Azoarcus sp. KH32C: one gene and its partner. The protein of the gene in region 1 interacts with the protein of each later gene in a pairwise test. Links are inferred from orthologs where the notes say so. Each region holds a gene or a part of one and is shown on either strand. Other genes may lie near its edges. The genes, in order: ftsL and ftsB.

What was found.
Region 2: the proteins of ftsL (region 1) and ftsB interact in binary tests that used the Escherichia coli proteins (3 or more experiments, as listed by UniProt). The link is inferred for Azoarcus sp. KH32C from one-to-one orthologs.

What each region holds. Positions count from the first base shown.
Region 1 is NC_020516.1:4,144,218-4,147,531, forward strand. Bases 101-3,099 are described here. They hold ftsL (cell division protein FtsL), read right to left. Parts: upstream 1,734-3,099; coding sequence 1,467-1,733; downstream 101-1,466. Other genes in these bases: AZKH_RS18495 (penicillin-binding protein 2), read right to left, coding at 101-1,470; rsmH (16S rRNA (cytosine(1402)-N(4))-methyltransferase RsmH), read right to left, coding at 1,730-2,668; mraZ (division/cell wall cluster transcriptional repressor MraZ), read right to left, coding at 2,665-3,099. Outside these bases: more of AZKH_RS18495, read right to left, coding at 1-100; more of mraZ, read right to left, coding at 3,100-3,108. UniProt on the Escherichia coli protein: Essential cell division protein. May link together the upstream cell division proteins, which are predominantly cytoplasmic, with the downstream cell division proteins, which are predominantly periplasmic.
Region 2 is NC_020516.1:2,336,307-2,339,505, reverse strand. The notes cover bases 216-3,099. They hold ftsB (cell division protein FtsB), read right to left. Parts: upstream 1,854-3,099; coding sequence 1,578-1,853; downstream 216-1,577. Other genes in these bases: eno (phosphopyruvate hydratase), read right to left, coding at 1,962-3,099; AZKH_RS10145 (cyclic nucleotide-binding/CBS domain-containing protein), read left to right, coding at 1,119-1,550; AZKH_RS10150 (C40 family peptidase), read left to right, coding at 463-1,011; AZKH_RS10155 (MliC family protein), read left to right, coding at 216-382. Also shown: AZKH_RS10160 (SIMPL domain-containing protein), read left to right, coding at 1-18; more of AZKH_RS10155, read left to right, coding at 56-215; more of eno, read right to left, coding at 3,100-3,199. UniProt on the Escherichia coli protein: Essential cell division protein. May link together the upstream cell division proteins, which are predominantly cytoplasmic, with the downstream cell division proteins, which are predominantly periplasmic.

The DNA of each region.
Region 1 (3,314 bases):
GCCGGCGACGCGGTAACCCGAAATCTGCGCGCGGGGCGCTGTCCCGCCGGGACTGACGACCATCTCGAGCATGGCGCGCATCTCGCGGACGGTCTCGGACGAGAAGATCCGCTTGCCGCCGGTCGGGGGGCCATCGAGCTTGCGCAACGACAGCGGCACCATTTCGCCATCGCGGGCGAAAACCAGGTACGCGTGGGCGAGCTGGATGAGACTCACGGAGATACCGTGACCGAAAGACATCGTCGCCTGCTCGACCGGCTTCCATGTATGTGCCGGACGCAGCCGACCGCCGGCCTCCCCGGGGAAGCCGAGACTCAGCGGCTTGCCGAAACCGAGCGCGTCAAAGTTCCGCCACATTTCCTCGGGCTGGAAGTTCATCGCGATCTTGACGGTGCCGACGTTCGACGACTTCTGGATGACCTGCGCCACGGACAGCATGCCGTTATGGTGCGAGTCAGAAATCGTCGCCTTGCCGATCGTGATCCGCCCCGCACCGGTGTCGACCATGCTACTGGGTCGCACTTTTCCACGCTCGAGTGCGAGCGCAACCGTGAAGGGCTTCATCGTCGAGCCGGGCTCGAAGGTATCGGTGAAGACGCGGTTGCGCAGCTGCGCGCCGGTCAGATCGGTACGGTTGTTCGGGTTGTAGGTCGGGGCGTTAACCAGCGCCAGAATTTCGCCGGTGCGGGCGTCGAGCACAACCGACGCACCGGCCTTCGCCTTGTGCGTGGTCATTGCCTGACGCAGGGCGGAGTAGGCGATGTACTGGATTTTCGAATCGACCGACAGCGCGAGATCCTCGCCGTCACGCGGCGAGCGCACCCATTCGACGTCATCGACCACTTGACCGCGGCGATCGCGGATCACGCGGCGCACACCGGGCTTGCCGGCCAGCGAGTTCTCGAAGGCGAGTTCGACCCCCTCCTGCCCCTTGTCATCGACGCCGGTAAAGCCCAACACGTGGGCCATTACCTCGCCGCCGGGGTAATAGCGGCGGAATTCCTGCTGCTGGTGGATTCCGGGCAGCTTGAGGTCGGCGATCTGCTGGGCGAGTTCGGGCGACAGCTGGCGCTTGAGATAGACGAATTCGCGGCCCGCGCCCAGGCGGCGATCGAGCTCCTGCACGTCCATTTCGAGCAGGCCGGCGAGCCTGCGCATGTCGGCCGGCGAAAGCTGCGCGTCGGACGGGATCGCCCAGATCGAGCGCACCGGCGTACTGACCGCCAACATGTCGCCGTTGCGGTCGGTGACGCGTCCGCGCGTGGCGGGGGCCTCGATCACGCGCGCGTAGCGCGACTCGCCCTTGGCCTGCAAAAAGTCGTTGTTCACGCCTTGCAGATAGACCGCGCGCCCGGTCAGTGCGAGCGAACCGCACATCAGGCCGAGCATCACGACGCGGACCCGCCATCCGGGCAGGCCGTTCTTCAGCAAGGGGTTATGGTTGAATGTTACCGGGCGCCGCTTGGTCATTGCGCCACCTCCACCGAGAAAAGCTGTCCGGACGGCGGCACGCGCATGCCCAGACGCTCGCGGGCGATCTTTTCGACGCGCGCATGGGCCGCCCAAGTGCTCTGTTCGAGCTGCAACTGATCCCACTCCACTTCAAGACCGTGCATCCGCGTCTGTTCGCGCTCCAACTCTGTGTACAGCTTGCGGGCCTGGTGCTGCGACCCCACCACGCCGAGGGCGCTGGCGACGGCGATCGCCACGAGAAAGGCATCCACGCGGATCATGCTGCCGCCTCCGTACGTTCGGCGACGCGCATCACGGCACTGCGCGCACGAGGATTGGCCGCGACTTCGGCGCTGCCAGGACGCTGCGACTTGCCCACGAGTACGAGCCGCGGCTTCGGCAGATCGGCGGCACGCACCGGCAGACGGGCCGGCAATTGGGGTGGACGCGATTCGTCGCGCATGAAGCGCTTGACGATGCGGTCTTCGAGGGAATGGAAGCTGATCACTGCGAGCCGCCCGTGCGGCTTCAGGCGACGTACGGCTTCAGGCAGGATCAGCGACAGCTCTTCGAGTTCCCGATTGATGAAAATCCGTAGAGCCTGGAAGCTACGCGTCGCCGGGTGCTGCCCCGGCTCGCGTGTACGGACCGTTTTTTCCACGATCGCGGCAAGCTGTCCAGTGGTTGCAATAGCCCCCCCTGTCCGAGCAGCTGCAATCGCCTTTGCAATCGCATAAGCAAACCGTTCTTCCCCATAATCCCTGAGTACCTCCGTGATTTCCGCGACAGACGCCTCGGCCAGCCATTCGGCTACCGTCTGTCCGCGGGTCGTATCCATTCGCATGTCGAGGGGTGCATCGAAGCGGAAGCTCATGCCCCGCGCCGGCTCGTCGAATTGCGGCGAAGAGACGCCGAGATCGAGCAGCACGCCATCGACGTGCGCAATGCCCAAGCGGTCGAGTTCCTCGCCGAGTGCGCTGAAAGGGGCATGCACGAGCACGAATCGCGGATCCGTGAGCGCCTGCCCTGCTTGGATGGCCATCGGGTCGCGGTCGAATGCGATCAGGCGCCCGTGACTACCCAGCCTGGAAAGAATTGCGCGGCTGTGACCGCCGCGTCCGAAGGTGCCGTCCACATAGATGCCATCGGCGCGCACATCCAGCGCGTCGACCGCTTCGGAGAGGAGCACCGTGACGTGCCCGTTCGCGTCGCTCACAGCGCGAGGCTCTCGAATCCGGCCGGCAGCGGGCCGCTCGCTAGCGCCAGCATGGCTTCCTGCTGCTTCTGCCAGCCCGCATCGGACCACAGCTCGAAGTGAGTGCCCTGCCCGACCAGCCACACCTGCTTCTCGAGCCCGGCCCACTGGCGCGAAGTCGGGGCGATCAGCACGCGCCCGGCCGAATCCAGCTCTTCCTCCTGCGCATAGCCGATCAGCAGCCGCTTGAGGCCGGCCGTCTGCATGTCGAGCCCCGGCATCGCCGAAACCTTGTCTCGAATGGGATCCCATGCCGTCTTCGGGTAGACGAGCAGGCACTTGTGCGGATGGGCGGTAATCACGAGGGGAGCCCCATCGGGAACGAGGGCGTCACGATGCCGCGCCGGGACCGCTAGGCGTCCTTTCGCATCGAGACTGAGCGCAGAGGCACCCTGGAACATCACCCCCCCTGATTTTTCTTCGCCGAAGTGTATCGGAATAACACTTTGACCCACTTTTCACCACCGGACCCCACTTTAGAGCAAAGGTAAAACCGGGTCAAGCTGACGAAACGGATTTTTCCGTTGCGGCACAATGACTTATGGCTTCGGCGGGAAAGACGAGAAAGCCTGAAAAATCAAGGCAGATAGCGCAACTTCATGAGTCT
Region 2 (3,199 bases), 1.8 Mb from region 1 along the record:
ATCGAACTTCCGGAATGATCCGCAGCATCCTTCCGCCCCCCCAAGGAACCCCTACATGCGCCTGAACGCCCGCTTTGCCGCCCTGTGTGGCCTGATCGCCTCTGCCGGCATGCTCGCCGGCACGGCCTACACCCGCGACGCCACACGCGTCGTCAATTACGCTTGCAAGAACGGCGAACAGTTCAGCGTCGAATACCTCGGCGACCACATCCGCCTGCGAACCGGCGCCGGGATCTTTGCGCTTTCGCATCAGACCGCTGCAGATGGCGAAAAATACTCCGACGGACAGACCGTGTTCTGGGCCCATGGTCAACAAGCGAGCCTCGAACGTCCGGGCCTGCCCGCCAACGGCGACTGCAGCCCGCATAGCCATTCGTTGTAAAGCACCCTCGATTGGTGGACATATCGCAGCCTTATCCCCTATCGTCCGCATATCCGAACCCAGGGGAAGCTGATCCGCCGATGAAGGCAGCAACGCGCCAGGCGGGCCGCAAGGGCCTTCTGTTGATTCTGACGCTGCTGCTCGCCGCATGCAGCAGCGTCCCGACCACCGCTCCGGTCGTCGGGACTCCCGCTCCATCGCTCCCCGAAGAACCGCGCATCGACTATTTCGCCTTCGACGACCCCCTGCACTCGCGAGAAATGGTCATGGTCGCACTGGGCCTGCTCGATACCGGCTACGCCTTTGGCGGCCGCAATCCTGAAGCCGGACTCGACTGCAGCGGCATGGTCAGCTATGTCGTCGAACAGGTCAGCGGCAGGCGATTGCCGCACAACGCGTCGAAGATTGCCGAAATAACGCGCCCCATCCCTGTTTCCTCACTCCAACCCGGCGACCTGGTCTTCTTCAACACCATGAACCGGCGCCACTCCCACATGGGCATCTACCTCGGCGAAGGAAAGTTCGTGCATGCGCCGTCTACGCGTGGCCGCGTGCGCGTGGAACGCCTCGACAGCCCATATTTCGCACCGCGCGTCGACGGCGCCCGAACCCTGCTGGCAACAAGCTAGCGCGGCCGTGAATAGCGCACTATCTTGAAGTGACAGTTCGCGTATCCTCGCAGAAGGGCACCGCTTTGAGTGACCTTGGACAAGAAACCTAAGGAGGAGGAACCGAGATGAATCGAAAGATTCGAGACATTGTGAAAGATCAGGCCATCCTGACCGCGACCGCGGACTTGTCGGTTCGAGAAGCGACTCGCCGTATGGCGGATGCGAAGGTGGGCGCGATCATGATCACCGCGAAAGGTGGCAAGCTGGCGGGCATCTTTACCGAGCGCGACGCGCTCGTGAAGGTGCTGGCGAATGGCGTCGACCCCGACAAGACCACGCTTGCTCAAGTCATGACCTCCGATCCGACCACTGCGAATGCCGACAAGAACCTCGGCTACGCACTGCACATGATGTACGACGGCGGCTTCCGCCACGTTCCGGTCGTCGATAACGGCGTGCCGGTCGGCATGATCTCCGCCCGTGATGCACTCGGGCCTGAAATGGTCGAATTCGAGGCCGAAATCGCGCAGCGGCAATCGATTACCGAACTGCTCTGACCTCGACTTGCCGCTCCGGGAAGCGCATCAGCGCTTCTGCGGGGTGTGCACGAAAACCTCGTTGGGCTTGATCAGCCCGAGTTCGAACCGCGCACGCTCCTCGATCGCTTCGTTGCCGGACTTCAGGTCCCGCACTTCAGCCTCCAGGCCAGCATTCCGCTGCTCGAGCTCTCGATTGGTTTCGCGCTGGGCCTGCACCTGCCGGTCCACGTCCCAGACGCGCAGCCAGCCGCCTTTTCCGACCCACAGCGGGTATTGCAGGGCTGCCACGATCAGCGCGAGGATGAGAAGGGACCAGCGCATACCTGAAGGAAATCCGTTTCAATCGAAACAAGGCCGGCGGAGATCCGCCGGCCTTATCGTTTTGCTGCTTCCGCAACCCGTCAGCCGGGCCGCGGCAATGGTACTTGTTTAGCGCACGCGCAGGTTGTAGAACGCGCGGCGGCCCGGGTAGCTGGCGGTATCGCCCAGATCTTCCTCAATGCGCAGCAGCTGGTTGTACTTCGAGATGCGGTCCGAGCGCGACAGCGAGCCGGTCTTGATCTGCATCGCGTTGAGGCCAACGGCGATGTCCGCGATCGTCGAATCTTCGGTCTCGCCGGAACGGTGCGAGATGACCGACGTGTAACCAGCGCGCTTGGCCATTTCGACGGCGGCGAAGGTTTCCGACAGTGTGCCGATCTGGTTGATCTTGATCAGGATCGAGTTGGCGACACCCTGGTCGATGCCCTGCTCGAGGATCTTGGTGTTGGTGACGAAGAGATCGTCGCCGACGAGCTGGATCTTGCGGCCGAGCTTGTCGGTCAGCGTCTTCCAGCCGGCCCAGTCGTTCTCGGCCATGCCGTCTTCGATCGACACGATCGGGAAGCGGTCGGCTAGCGTCGCGAGGTAGTCGGCAAAGCCTTCGGAAGTCAGCGTCAGGCCTTCGCCGGCGAGCACGTACTTGCCGTCCTTGTAGAACTCGGAGGCGGCGCAGTCCAGAGCCAGCAGCACGTCGCGGCCCGGCTCGTAGCCGGCGGCAGAGATCGCGTCCTGGATCATGTTCAGGGCTTCTTCGGTGCCGCCGACGTTCGGCGCGAAACCGCCTTCGTCGCCGACCGTCGTCGGGTAGCCCTTCTTGTCGGTGAGCTTCTTCAGGTGATGGAAGATCTCGGCGCCGCAACGCAGGGCTTCGCGGAAGCTGGTCACGCCCACGGGCATGATCATGCATTCCTGGATGTCCAGGCTGTTGTTGGCGTGAGCACCGCCGTTGATGACGTTCATCATCGGCACCGGCATCGCCATCGGGCCCGAACCGCCGAAGTAGCGGTACAGGGGCAGGCCGGCTTCTTCAGCGGCGGCCTTGGCAACGGCCATCGACACGGCGAGCATCGCGTTCGCGCCCAGGCGCGACTTGTTCTCGGTGCCGTCGAGTTCGATCAGGGTGCGGTCGATGAACGACTGCTCTTCGGCGTCGAGGCCGATGATCGACTCGGAGATTTCGGTATTGACGTTCTCGACAGCGCGCAGGACGCCCTTGCCCAGGTAACGCGCGGCGTCGCCATCACGCAGTTCGATCGCTTCGCGCGAGCCGGTCGAGGCGCCGGACGGCACCGCGGCCCGGCCCATCACGCCGGATTCGAGCAGAACATCGGCTTCGACGGTCGGAT